Regions from separate parts of the Vibrio tubiashii ATCC 19109 genome, predicted to be linked through region 1. Evidence: predicted binding sites of a transcription regulator. Region 1 holds the regulator's gene; the other holds the start of a gene.
The links. Region 1 encodes MetJ, which represses methionine synthesis genes. Its sites were predicted from a motif close to TTAGACNTNTANANGTCTAA; they were not measured.
Positions count from the first base shown of each region.

Region 2: a site for MetJ is predicted at 4,415-4,434, ahead of metE (5-methyltetrahydropteroyltriglutamate--homocysteine S-methyltransferase). Genes of this name have one in related genera too.

Region 1 covers NZ_CP009354.1:3,073,281-3,080,652, forward strand. Annotated here, with positions in the region: gene cytR (DNA-binding transcriptional regulator CytR) at 1-147, opposite strand, end outside; gene priA (primosomal protein N') at 505-2,706, opposite strand; gene rpmE (50S ribosomal protein L31) at 2,990-3,208, shown strand; gene IX91_RS14085 (malic enzyme-like NAD(P)-binding protein) at 3,465-4,742, shown strand; gene metJ (met regulon transcriptional regulator MetJ) at 4,848-5,165, opposite strand; gene IX91_RS14095 (O-succinylhomoserine (thiol)-lyase) at 5,385-6,551, shown strand; gene IX91_RS14100 (bifunctional aspartate kinase/homoserine dehydrogenase II) at 6,551-7,372, shown strand, end outside.
Region 2 covers NZ_CP009354.1:2,031,127-2,038,498, reverse strand. Annotated here, with positions in the region: gene IX91_RS09250 (EAL domain-containing protein) at 1-937, shown strand, start outside; gene IX91_RS09245 (hypothetical protein) at 993-1,673, shown strand; gene IX91_RS09240 (DUF4250 domain-containing protein) at 1,760-1,960, shown strand; gene IX91_RS09235 (IS4 family transposase) at 2,074-3,402, shown strand; gene metR (HTH-type transcriptional regulator MetR) at 3,438-4,349, opposite strand; gene metE (5-methyltetrahydropteroyltriglutamate--homocysteine S-methyltransferase) at 4,631-6,916, shown strand; gene IX91_RS09220 (organic hydroperoxide resistance protein) at 6,987-7,372, opposite strand, start outside.

The DNA of each region.
Region 1 (7,372 bases):
CGAGTTTGGTGAATAACCAGCTTCTAAAACAGCATCTTCGACTCTTTTCCTTGTCGCTGACGATACCTTTTCTGGATTCATTAGCGCTCTAGACACTGTCGCTGTTGAAACTCCCGCAAGCTGGGCAACATCCTTCATTGTCGCCATATTTAATTAACCCTCTTCATTTCCAAATTGGCAGCTCAAACGCCACCTAAGCCTCTAGTTGAAATGCATCTCATCGGTTGAACGGCCAAATTGATGTCGACTTGTAGGCTAAAATACCTATCTTCTCATTTATTTGCACTGAGCAAACGTTTAACTCACACACTATGGCCTGAGAGCAACATATTGCACAAGACCTAGTTTATTCATTTCAAAACACAAAGTTACGGGAGATTTAACAAAATCGGCAGGCAATAGGAGACCTGAATCACAAATAAATGAAAAAGGTGTGAATATGAAGAAACTCAATAGCTACCCGTCGCAGGAAGTCGCAAAAAATGGGGGTAAATTACCATGTAATTAGCTCAGATCTTGTGGCTCAATATCTAAACTCCAGCGCACTTTCTTCGCATTCGGCAACATTTGGATTGCAGGCTTAGCGCTTGCAAGTAACTTTTGCATCACAGGGCGGCTTTGGGTTTGCAGCAGCAGTTGCCAACGATACTTACCCGCGCGTTTTGCTAGCGGTGCAGGTGTCGGACCAAGCACTTGGCAATAATCATCAAACAGAGGATGCGCCTCTAGTGTATGGCGAACCTGGCGAAGAAACTCCTCGACGGGCTGAGAGTGGTTAGCTTCCGCTTTAAACAGAGTCAGAAACGAATACGGTGGTAACTGCGCTAGCTTTCTCTCTTGCAAAGCCGTTTCGGCGAAGTGGCGATAACTCTTAGTTAATAACGCTTGCAGTAGGCTATGTTCTGGGTGGTGGGTTTGCAGCACCACCTCTCCCGGCTTGCTTGCGCGCCCTGCCCGTCCCGCTACCTGTATAAACAATTGTGCCAGACGCTCAGACGCACGGAAATCACTGCTGTAAAGAGAACCATCCACATCTAATAGTGCTACCAGAGTAACGTCTGGGAAGTGATGACCTTTAGCCAACATTTGCGTACCAATCAAGATCTGATACTCACCATTACGAATCGCACCTAGCGCATTCTCTAAGCTGCCTTTTCGGCGAGTGCTGTCTCGATCAATTCGAATGGTTTTAAACTCAGGAAAGAGTTCAGCAAGCTGTTTTTCTAACTGCTCGGTTCCCACACCTACTGTCACCAAGTGCGTGGAACCACAGCCCTGACATTGATGAATAATCGGTTGCTGTGAGCCACAGTGGTGGCAGCGAATTTCATTGCTGTTCTGGTGATAGGTATAGTAAGCATCACAGCGCTTACATTCCGCAATCCAACCACATTCATGACACATCAACGCTGGAGAAAAGCCGCGTCGGTTTAAAAACAGCATCACTTGGTTGCCTGCCTTTAAATGGCGGCGCATTTCGGCGATGAGTGGCGCAGAAAGACCACTTTCTAGATATAGCCCTTTAACATCGAGCACTTTGTTGGTCGTTGGCGTCGCCGCTCCCGCTCGGGAAGAAAGCACTAAATGATGGTACTTACCACTCAAGGCGTTATGTAGAGTTTCTAAAGCTGGCGTGGCTGAGCCAAGTACAATGGGGATCTGCTCTTTGTTGGCACGCATCACTGCCACATCACGCGCATGGTAGCGCAGACTATCTTGCTGCTTATACGAAGCATCATGCTCTTCATCAACAATGATAATGCCAAGGTTGGCAAAAGGCGTGAGCAGTGCAGAGCGAGTACCAATCACAATGCCAGCGGCGTTATCACGCGCGCTAAGCCAAGCGTTAAGTCGCTCTGTATCATTTAAACCAGAGTGCACTACCTCAACTGGAACATTAAAACGTTTTCTAAACCGGTTAATGGTTTGCGGCGTTAACCCTATCTCGGGCACAAGAACTAGCGCTTGCCTGCCTTGCTCAAGCACAGGCTTAATCAGGTTGAGGTACACTTCCGTTTTACCAGATCCCGTTACCCCCTCTAACAGGTAACAAGCGAAACCTTCATTACTATTCACTGTCGCAATCGCCACCGCCTGCTCAGAGTTTAGCTTTGGCTTATCGACATCAGCTTCAACGTCATGTTTCCACTCACGAATCACTGGTCTTTTTTCTATCGATTCAATCCAGCCTTTTTCCGCTAAGGTCTTTAGCACAGATGAACTGATCTCTTCATCGACAAAACGCTGATGCGGAATCGAGCCTGACTCCAGCATATGCATCACTTTGGCTTGTTTAACCGCGCGGCCGAAACCCGCCATCAATTGGTCGCGACCACTCGCGGTGAGCTGCCATTCCACCAGCGTCGCGAAATCAGCGTCTTTACCTTTTCGCAGTGCACTTGGCATGGCATTAAACAAAGTGTCACCAAGCGGATACTGGTAAAACTGACTACACCAAAAGAGTAAGGAGTAGAGCTTTTCAGGCCACACAGGCTGGTTATCCAACACATGCTTAATCGGCTTAAGCTTATCAAGGCTGAACTCTGACTCATTCACCAACGCGGTGACAATGCCAACCAGAGTTTGACGACCAAAAGGGACAGAGACACGCCCACCTATGATAGGAAATAGGTGGTTAGGGATCTGATAATCAAACTGTTTGTCGAGAGGCACAGGCAATGCCACGCGCGCAATTGTTGGTCGCATAATAGGCTATACAGCTAAGTGAGAGGTTACGTAGGCTAGTCTAAGGGAAAAGCCTAGCAGTGGAAAGAGAGCGTGATTCAAGCATCAAGAATAACTTAGGCTAAAAAAGTAGCGATTTCGGGTCTAAACTGGTTGATCCTAAGTCAGGTATTCATTACTATATCGCGCCTTAGTGATATGGCTAGCTTTACAGCAGCGGTATCCGAAAAGGTTTTTTATTAACTACGTGTGGTGTCCGGCTTAGAATCGGATAGCGACACGGCCTATATTTAGAGGTTCTCCCATGAAAGCTGGTATCCACCCAGAATACAAAGCAGTAAAAGCGACTTGTTCTTGCGGTAACTCTTTTGAGTTCAACTCAACTCTAGCTAAAGAGTCTATCCACCTAGACGTATGTGACAAATGTCACCCATTCTACACTGGTAAGCAACGTATCGTTGATACAGGCGGCCGTGTTGATCGCTTCAACAAGCGTTTCGGTGCTCTATCAAGCAAGAAATAATTTCTTCTTAGCCGAATCTAAAAAGGACGCTCAGGCGTCCTTTTTTGTTATCTGTCACTCACGCAATATCCATTTTGCAGAGTAATCTATTATTAATTTTAATATTCTCTAGCCATATCTCTGTTCATCTGGTCTTATCTCCAGTCATTTACTACTTTTTATTGCTTCGGCTCGCATTCTGACCTAGGCAGCTTGACTTAGTTACTCTAGAATGGATTTCCCCATTCCATATAATTATTAATGAGTACCTACACCTATGTCAGACGACAATCGCCAAGAAGTATCCCCAGAAGAACAATTTCGTCAGCAAGCTTTGGATTATCATGCTTACCCAACTCCAGGTAAAATTGCAGTCGCACTAACAACACCAGCAGAAACGGCTAAAGATCTTGCTCTAGCCTATAGCCCTGGTGTAGCAGAGCCTGTACGTGAAATCGCACAAAACGCTGACAACGTCTACAAGTACACATCAAAAGGCAACATGGTTGCTGTTATCTCAAATGGTACGGCGATTCTTGGTCTTGGCAACTTAGGTCCTCTAGCATCTAAACCTGTAATGGAAGGTAAATCGCTGCTTTTCAAACGCTTTGCGGGCTTAGATTCAATTGATATTGAAGTAAAGCACCGTACTATCGAAGAGTTTGTCGATACCGTTGCTAACATCGCCGATACTTTTGGCGGTATTAACTTAGAAGACATCAAAGCGCCAGACTGTTTCGAAATCGAAAAGCAGTTGATTGAGCGTTGTGATGTACCTGTTTTCCACGATGACCAGCACGGTACGGCGATTGTTACCGCGGCAGGTATGCTTAATGCCATTGAACTTCAAGGGAAGAAGTTAGAAGACGCAACGATTGTGTGTCTCGGTGCAGGTGCAGCAGCAGTAGCATGTATGGAGCTACTGATTAAGTGTGGCGCGATGCGTGAGAAAATCTACATGCTTGACCGTAAAGGTGTTATCCACACTCGTCGTGACGATCTTAACGAATACAAACAGCTATTCGCCAACAACACCGATAAGCGCACACTAGAAGACGTTATCGAAGGTGCTGACCTGTTCCTTGGTGTATCAGGCCCTAACCTACTCTCACCAGAAGCTCTTCAGTTGATGGCAGACAAACCTGTGGTCTTTGCGTGTTCTAACCCAGATCCAGAGATCAAACCTGAACTTGCTCACGATGTACGTAGTGATCTGATCATGGGTACTGGTCGTAGTGATTACCCTAACCAAGTGAATAACGTGCTGTGTTTCCCATTCATCTTCCGCGGTGCGCTAGACGTGCGCGCAAGTGAAATTAACGATGAGATGAAACTGGCAGCGGTTGACGCTATTCGCCAACTAGCGAAAGAAGAAGTGCCAGCTGAAGTCCTAGCAGCTGCTGGCGTTGATGCTCTGTCGTTTGGTCCTGGCTATATCATTCCAAAACCAATGGATTCGCGTCTACTACCTCGTGTTGCTAAAGCCGTTGCTCAGGCCGCTGTTGACTCAGGTGTTGCTCGCATTGAAATGCCAGAAAACTACATGGCCGAATAAATTGGCTGAGTAATCTCTTCAAGAACGAAAAAACCGCTGTTAAGACAGCGGTTTTTTTTAATTTCAGTTTCGTCAGCGTGCGAAAATTAGGTGCGACTATTTTTATTATTCGTCGAAAGATTCGAACTCAATTCCCATCTCTGTCATCAGTTTTTTCACTTCAGCAGGAAGATCGTCTGGGCGGTCTTTACGTAAATCTTCATCGGTCGGCAGTGGCTGCCCGGTATATGCATGCAAAAAAGCTTCACACAATAGCTCGCTGTTTGTTGCGTGGCGCAGGTTATTAATCTGGCGGCGGGTACGCTCATCAGTCAAAACCTTTAATACTTTCAATGGAATAGAAACTGTAATCTTCTTTACTTGTTCGCTTTTCTTTCCATGCTCAGCATATGGGCTAATGTATTCGCCATTCCAATCTGCCATTGCGCACCTTTCGTTATTTTTTATGGTTGAAAATAGAATCCCTAATTTTAGCGGTATTTATAGCCACAAGCAAAGACATATAGACGTCTAGAAGTGTTGACGTCCACAAAAATGATAAGTAAAGTGGAAAGGTATGGGATTGGAATAACATATATCTAACAAGATAAAGGTATAGCGTATTCCCAAATAGAAGTCACTAAAGTTCGAAAGGAAACACTTATGAGCACCCGCAAACCAGCCACAATCGCGGTACGTACTGGTATCGAGTCCGACACTCAACATCACGCAGTTGTTCCACCTATTTACCTCTCGACAAATTATGGCTTTCCTGCCTTTGGTGATGTACCAAAGTACGATTACACCCGCTCAGGCAACCCAAACCGCGGACTACTCGAAACTGCTCTGTTTGAACTTGAGTCAGGTAAGGGCGCGGTCGTGACCAACTGTGGTACTTCGGCACTTAATCTATGGGTATCCGCTTTCCTTGGCCCAGATGACCTTATCGTCGCACCGCACGATTGCTACGGTGGTACTTACCGTCTATTCAATACCCGCGCAAATAAAGGTGATTTCAAAGTTCTATTTGTTGATCAATCTAACGAACAAGCTTTTGCCGAAGCCCTAGCTAAAAAGCCTAAACTGATCCTATTGGAAACACCATCTAACCCGCTAGTTCGTGTCGTCGATATCGCGGACGTATGTGAGAAAGCTAAACAAGTTGGCGCTCTAGTGGCTGTCGACAATACCTTTTTGACACCTGTGTTCCAAAAGCCTTTAGACCTTGGCGCCGACTTTGTTATTCACTCGACCACCAAGTATATCAATGGCCACTCTGATGTTATTGGCGGTGTTGTCATTACCAAAACCGAAGAACACGCGGAAGAACTAGCTTGGTGGGGTAACTGTATTGGTGCAACAGGCACACCATTTGATAGCTACATGACATTGCGCGGCATCCGTACTCTGGGGGCACGTATGAAGGTGCATGAGGAGAGCTCTCGCCAAATTTTAGACTTCTTACAGACCCAAGACTTAGTCGGTAACATCTATCATCCTAGCCTGCCTGAGCATCCAGGCCATGAGATTGCTAAAAAGCAGCAAACTGGCTTTGGTTCTATGCTCAGCTTCGAATTCGCGGGTAGCTTTGAACAACTTAAATTCTTTGTTGGTGAACTAGAGCTTTTCTCACTTGCTGAATCTCTCGGCGGTGTAGAGAGCCTAATCTGTCACCCTGCTTCAATGACACATAGGGCAATGGGAGAGGAAGCACTTGCAGAGGCTGGTGTTTCCCAACAACTGCTGCGCCTGTCGGTTGGGCTTGAAGATGCAGAAGATTTAATTGCTGACCTTGAACAAGCTTTCGCAAAAGCTAAGGAAGCCTTCTAATGTCTACTATTCAACGTCAACTCCATAAGTTTGGTGGTAGCAGCCTTGCCGACCCTGAGTGCTACCGCCGTGTCGTCGGTATCTTAAAAGAATACTCACAACCAGAAGATCTGATCGTTGTTTCTGCCGCAGGCAAAACCACCAACCGCCTGATTGCATTTCTCGAAGCCCTCAGCAAAGATGGCCGTATTGCTCACGAAGAACTTCAAGCACTGCGCCAGTTTCAAACCGAGCTGATTGAAACGCTTATTGAAGGAGAAGTAAAACAGCAGCTACTCGCTACTTTAAATGATGAGTTCAGTACCTTGGGCGAGTTGACTTATCCGCTCAACGAAGCAGAGAAAGCAGCCGTTTTAGGTCATGGCGAAGTGTGGTCTTCACGCCTATTGGCAGCGCTGCTCAATCAACACTCTCTACCTGCTGTGGCTCAGGATGCTCGCGCATTTTTACGTGCTGAAGCGGGCACTCAGCCTGAAGTCGACTTTGGTGCTTCTTACCCGCTCACTAAAGAAGTATTAGTGCAACACGCTCATCATAGAGTGGTGATCACTGGCTTTATGGCTCAAGATAGCCAAGGGCATACGGTGTTACTAGGGCGTAATGGTTCTGACTATTCAGCAACCGTTATCGGCGCGCTGGCAGAAGCGAAACGCGTAACGATTTGGAGTGATGTAGCAGGTGTATACAGCGCGGACCCAAGGTTAGTATCAGATGCCTGTCTTCTACCGTTATTACGCTTAGATGAGGCCAGTGAGCTTGCTAGACTTGCTGCCCCTGTACTGCATAGCCGTACGTTACAACCCGTCGCTCAAAGTGCGATG
Region 2 (7,372 bases), 1.0 Mb from region 1:
TCGTTCTTTAAATACAAAGCTTGAAGTCGATGAGGTGCTGCAAAGTGCGAATTCATTGGTTCATCAATATGCTTCAAACCCAGAAACCGTCACTATCGAATTGACCGAAAGTGCTTATTTTGACAGTGAATCGCGTCAATCAAGTTTGATCCGAAACATCAGGCGTAGGGGAGTCAGCGTGGCGATTGATGATTTTGGTACAGGCTATAGCTCGTTCGCCTATTTGAGTGATTGTAACTTCGACATCCTTAAAATTGACCGCGAGTTCGTTAAGGACTTGAAAGAAGGCTCGCACAAATTTCACATCGTCAAAATGATCACGCAACTTGCACATACTTTGAACGTTCAAGTCGTTGCTGAAGGGGTCGAAACTCGCAATGAGTTAGAAGTAGTTTGTGGCTTAGGTGTTGACTATATCCAAGGGTATTATTTTTCTAAACCACTGCCTTTTGATGAGCTAGAGAGTGCCTGGGGATACTATGAAAAACTCGACAGTTTCTTATCTAGTGCCGGGCATGCGAGACAAGTTGGGATTTTGAATATGACTCAAGTTCATATCCCGACGTTGGCACCAGATGACACGCTTGATAAAGCAAGATCATTGTTCGACTCTGAGCAATATCGACTTGAGGTAATACCCATTGTCGACCGAAAAGAGTGTGTCGGAATCGTTGGTAGGGAGGAGTTAAACTACCATTTGTCACCCACTTTAGGCACTAAGCTGGAAACGAGCAAAGACCAATCGATTAGTCGTAAACGTCTCAATCAAGTCATGCGGACTAACGTATTCAGCGTGTCACACCACTCTAAGGTGTCCAAAGTGAGTGAAATCATTAAGTCAGGTATTAAGCCACCTTGGCTAGTTGTGAATGATTCCGGAGAGTATCTCGGTATTGTCACCAATCAAGATATTTTGGAACATTTCGCCAATGGCTAAAATTGCTCAATCTGCTATTATCCGCACCCTATAATTCATTCAAATCAATGACACTATGGTTCAGCAATTACTTACGGTGTTCGCACCTATGTTACTGGGTGCGCAGCTCATTCTTACTTTAATTCTCGTCAAAGGTGATATCTGCCCTGGGCAAAGAGGCCGCATTCACAAAGTCCTCCCGCCTTTAGCAATTATGTGGCTTGCTGTAGCGTCTCTACGCATTGAAGCTATGATGATTGTCTTCGCTATTGCCTATTTTTACTCCCAAGTACAGACGAAAAAAACACGAGTTCAAGGGCCGATTTGGGTGATGTATTTAGCAAATGGTCTGGCGTTAGCCTATGTCGGTATTGAGATTAGCTCTCAGGCGTCTTTGGCTGGTGGGGTAAGTGTGTTTGTGTTAATCACCCTTTTAGGGGCTTTGCTTGCTCATTTACTACTTACCATCGCGCGCACGCGCCTGCAGGCTTTTCATCGCATTCTTCCCGTTTCTGGCGTTGTCTCTGCTATGTTGATGTGCTTGGCGATTTTACTCAAAGCAAATGGCCTAGACGATGGAGCCTTAGCCGCAGTTGTGCAGCCTTTGCTAGTAGGTTTTGCTTTGATGATTAGTTCCGTTGTTGTGTGGTGTTGGCACATGCTAGCCTCTAAAGAAATCAACAAATTGCAGCTTGGTATTGCTTTGGCGTTTATGCTGATAGCGGCAACATCTAATCAGGCCGTGTTTGCTCTATAATTTGCTTAGAGTTTAGAGCTGGTTCACTTCAAAACCGCCAATTTGTGTCTACGCTTGTAAGAGCGATGGCGTTAAAGGAGGCGGTGATGGATCTCAGCAATGTAGGACGCTTAGATAGCGCAATTTTATTGGGAATCGTGAATGAAAAGTTGCGCTTAGAGTGTGATTCTTTTGAAGAACTCGTCTCTATGTATGAGATGGATGTTGAAGCGGTGATTGGTAAACTTGATGTACTTGGTTATCAATATGACCCTTTAACCAATCAGTTCAAATCGTATAACAGATAAATCAAAAAGAGGCGTTTAGCTAATGCCGTTCAGTTAAGCCTAAAATGATCGGTTGAACGATCCTCCACAGACGTTATAAAGGTCCTAACTTTTGATAGTTAGGACCTTTTCTTTTGCAACTCACAACCGCTCTTGCGATGGCTAACGGCTACGCACCTAATACCGATAAACTCGGACAGCTTTCAGATATTCTTTGTCCCAACTTTATTAATCAATGCCTTGAAGCTACCGGTGTGGCAACGGTTAGAAAGCGCCGCATTCCTTTAGATATGGCCGTATGGACAGTCATCGCAATGTCCCTCTATCGACAAGAGCCCGTTTGGAGCATTGTGAGTAAGGCGCAGTTAATGCTGCCAGGCAAGAAGCCTTTAGTTGCCCCGAGCGCTGTGGTTCAGGCTCGCCAACGGTTGGGAGCTGACGCGGTGAAAGAGGTTTTTCATCGTAGCCAGCAGATGTGGCACCAACAGGCCGAACATCCCACATGGTCTGGATTAAAACTCCTTGGTGTCGACGGTGTCGTTTGGCGTACACCAGACACCCCAGAGAACAGAGAGCGGTATAAAGCGCCTTCTAATCAAAATGGCGATGGTTCATTTCCCCAAGTGCGAATGGTCTGCCAGATGGAACTAAGCAGCCATATGATGATAGCCAGTGCGTTTGACAGTTATAAGACGAATGAGATGGTTTTGGCAGAACGTCTTATTGAAACAACTCCCGATAATAGCCTGACCATGTTTGACCGGGGCTTCTACTCTCTGGGTTTACTTAATCGTTGGCACCAAACCGGTAAAGAACGTCACTGGTTGATGCCAATGAGAAAAGACACACAATATACCGTCGTCAGGAAGTTAGGGCGTAATGACAAAGTGGTTGCTCTGAATGCTAGCCCACAAGCAAAGCGGAAGTTCCCAGACCTGCCAGAAACAGTTGAAGTTAGGTTATTAACCAAAAAGATTAAGGGAAAAGAGGTAAATATCCTAACCTCGATGACAGATGTAATGCGCTTCCCATCAGCGGAGATAGTCGATCTGTATAGTCATCGTTGGGAAATAGAAGTCGGTTATCGGGAAATCAAATCTTCTTTGCTAAACAATGAGTTCACGCTAAGAAGTAAGCTTCCAGAGATGATAGAGCAAGAGTTGTGGGGAGTACTGCTTGGCTATAATATCATTCGGTATCAAATGGCAAATATGGCTAAGACGATACCGGGTATCCATCCAAATCAGCTGAGTTTTACCACAAGCGCAACCGCGATAATCCATCTGATATATGGATTCTGGTTGGAAGCGGCAGGCACTATCCCGAAACGCATCAATCATCTACTCGATGAAACACCACACCATGTTTTACCACTAAAAAGAGAAGACCGAATATACCCAAGATGTGTGAAACCCAAGAGCAAAAAATACCCTAATAAGAAAAAAGCCAGTCAGCTTAACTGACTGGCATTAGGCGTTTAGCCTCTTTTTTTGATCCTCTAAACCGTTTTTATTCCATCTAAGTGGCTTTGAGACTGAACTCTCGCGGTGTTGAAAAACGCCTGCAAATAGCGTTTGTTTTTATCTGTGTTCCGTGTTGCGGCAAATAGGCGGCGCCATAAACCATTGCCGAGAGGGATACTGGTAATCAAGCCTTGCCTTGAAAACTCACTGATTGCCCAGTTGGGCAATGCAGCCACGCCAAGTCCGGCAGACACCATCTGAATTAGCATTAAAGTATTGTCCGCCTGTTTCCATTTTGCTGGCTCTATCCCTGCAGGTTGCAGGAAGTGTTTTACAACATCGAGTCGCGACTTTTGTACTGGGTACGAAAGCATGGTTTGCTCTGCGAGATCTTCCGGCTCAATACACTCTTTGTTCGCTAAAGGGTGAGAAGTCGACGTGACCAAACGCATTTCAAAATCAAACAGAGGTTCGTAGTGCACTTCTGAACGAGGCTGAATGTCTGAAGTGATAACCAAATCAAGCTCTCCAGCCATTAGCGCCGGCAATGGCTCGAATCCAAAACCGGACGAGAAGTCGAGTGTTACGCTAGGCCAAGCCACCTGATACTCTTTCAGTGCAGGCATTAACCACTGGAAACATGAGTGGCATTCAATCGCCATGTGCAATCGACCGTTCACATCCTCTTTCAAGCTCGCAATTTCATTTTCTGCTTTGGCAATTTTAGGCAACACATCATCAGCCAATTTTAGAAAGATCTCCCCCTCGGAAGTGAACTTCACTGGGCGAGTTTTACGCAAAAATAGCTGTCCACCAATTCTTGCTTCCAGATCTTTGAGCTGATGTGACAAGGCTGACTGGGTTAAATGCAGTGTGGTTGCTGTCGCGGTTAGCGATCCAGTATCACGCAAAGTAGTCAATGTTTTCAGATGCTTGAGCTCAATCATGAATTTCCCTCAGATGATGTGTGAACAGCATGAATATTTATAACCTACCTTGTTTTTATAGGGGTGTAAACATCTAGACGTCTATCATGCTAACTATTTTTGTTGATTAAGTTATTGAAACAGGTGTTTTGCGATTATGAAATTTTCTAATAAACAAGTTGAATATTTGGAAGTTGTCCAAATCTGTTTAAGACGAGATAGTTTAGCCATCCAGACATCTTAAGTGGTGTTCTGCACTGAATGAATAAATTGCAAAATTAAGAATGACAAGGATCGGCAAGATGACTACAACAACACATATACTAGGTTACCCTCGCATTGGTGAAAAACGCGAACTCAAGTTCGCGCTAGAGAAATACTGGCGTGGAGAAATCGACCAAGCTGAGCTGAAAGCCGTGGGCGCTGAGCTACGCAACAAAAACTGGAATACACAATCTGAAGCTGGGTTAGAGTTTGTGACTGCAGGTGATTTTGCTTGGTATGATCATGTGCTTACTACCACCTTGCTACTAGGGCACGTTCCAAAGCGACATCGCGAAGGTTTCCCAGACCTTGATACCTTATTCAAGGTGGGACGTGGTCAATCTCAGGCAGGATGTGGTTGTAGCGGTCACGCGGCTTCAGACATGACGAAGTGGTTTAACACTAACTACCATTATATTGTGCCGGAGTTCAGTCAGGAAGATACGTTTGAAGTGAGCTGGCCTCAACTGTTTGAAGAAGTGAACGAGGCGGTTAAAGCTGGTCATAACGTCAAACCTGTATTACTTGGCCCTCTGAGTTATCTGTACCTTGGTAAAGAAGTCGAAGAGGGATTTGATCGCCTCTCCTTGCTACCTCGTCTATTAACTGCTTATCAGGCAATCTTAGCTAAGTTAGCGAAACAAGGTGTCGAGTGGGTACAGATTGATGAACCGATTCTCTCTCTTGAGCTGAACAAGCCTTGGCAAGACGCCTTTAAACTCGCCTATCAAGTGATTCGCAGTGATGTGAAAGTTCTGCTTACTACGTATTTTGATTCGGTTAGCGATACGCTTGATAAAGTTGTCGAGCTAGCAGTCGATGGCTTACATATTGATTTGTCGGCAGCACCTGAACAACTAGACGCTGTTGTCGAAAAACTACCTGAACATTGGGTGCTGTCTGCTGGTGTGGTTAATGGGCGCAACGTTTGGCGCGCAGATTTGAGTGCTCAACTGGCGTTACTGCAACCGCTTAAAGATAAGCTCGGTGACAAGTTATGGGTAGCGAGCTCGTGTTCACTACTGCATAGTCCGGTGAATCTAGAATTAGAACCTGCTTTGACGGAAGAAGTGCGCAGTTGGTTTTCTTTTGCTAAGCAGAAAGTAACGGAAGTGGCGCTGCTGGGTAAAGCGCTAGATGGTAGCCAAGAAGCCATTCTTGCTTGCGATACTTACAGTGCGCCGATCCAAGCACGTAAAACCGCAACGCATGTCAATAAGCCACAAGTTCAAGCGCGTTTAAATAGTATTACTAAGTCTTTGGCAGAGCGTAGTGCTCCCTATGCCGAGCGTGCAGCGCACCAAAGTGAAGTACTAGGGCTGCCACTGTTTCCAACCACGACCATTGGTTCTTTCCCACAAACGAGCGAGATTCGAGTTCAGCGCAGCGCTTATCGCACAGGTAAGTTGTCACAAACGGAATACGATCAAGCGTTAAAAGGCCATATTGCAGATGCAGTTAAACGCCAAGAAGCGTTGGATCTGGATGTCTTGGTTCACGGTGAAGCTGAACGTAACGATATGGTGGAATACTTTGCAGAAAACTTAGCGGGCTTCCAAACCACTAAATTTGGTTGGGTACAAAGCTACGGATCTCGCTGCGTTAAGCCTGCCATTGTCGTTGCAGATATTGAACGAGAAAAACCGATGACGGTGGAGTGGTCTACCTATGCGCAGTCTTTAACATCGAAACAGATGAAGGGCATGCTAACGGGGCCAGTGACGATTCTTTGTTGGACATTCCCACGTGAGGATATCACTCGCAAGCAAATCGCGGATCAACTTGCACTCGCACTGCGTGATGAAGTGTCAGACTTACAAGATGCGGGCATTAATATTATCCAAATTGATGAGCCAGCGATTCGTGAAGGCTTGCCACTTAAGAAGCGCGATCATAAAGAGTACTTAGAATGGGCAGTGGATGCATTTAAGATTTCAGCGGCAAGTGCTAAACCAGAAACTCAAATCCACACTCACATGTGTTACTCAGAGTTTAATGAGATCATTGAATCTGTCGCCGCGCTAGATGCTGACGTGATTACCATCGAAACATCGCGTTCAAATATGGAACTGCTTAAAGCATTTGAAGACTTCAACTATCCAAATGAGATTGGCCCTGGTGTCTATGACATTCACTCACCAAACATTCCAACTAAAGAATGGATTGAAGGCCTACTCAACAAAGCAGCAGAGAAGATTCCTGCGCAGCGCTTATGGGTGAACCCAGATTGTGGACTGAAAACACGTAACTGGGCAGAAACGGAAGCGTCATTAGCCAATATGGTGTTAGCCGCTAAAGAACTGCGTAAAAGCTACCAAGCGTAATCTAGAGTTGTAAAACAACAAATGCCGACCCTTTTTGGTCGGCATTTTCGTCTATACCAATCAACAATAATTAGATTGCTTGGCCATTTACCGTGACTTCTACGTCGATGTTACCGCGCACAGCGTTTGAGTAAGGGCACACTTGGTGCGCAACTCGCACGAGCTCAAGCGCTTGTTCTTGTGGTAGATCGATTGATGAAGCAAGGCTTACCGTTAGCTCAAAACCGCCTTGTTCTTTCGGACCAATCCCAACCTCTGCTGTCACTGGTGCTTCTTTTAAAGCCACTTTACCTTCGCGGGCCACATGCAAAATAGCATTTGAAAAACAGGCTGAGTAACCTGCGGCAAATAGTTGTTCTGGGTTGGTTGCAGCGCCAGTACCGCCCATTTCTTTCGGATAAGCAAGCTCGAGTTCAAGTAAACCATCGTCTGTTTTAACCAAACCATTTCTGCCTG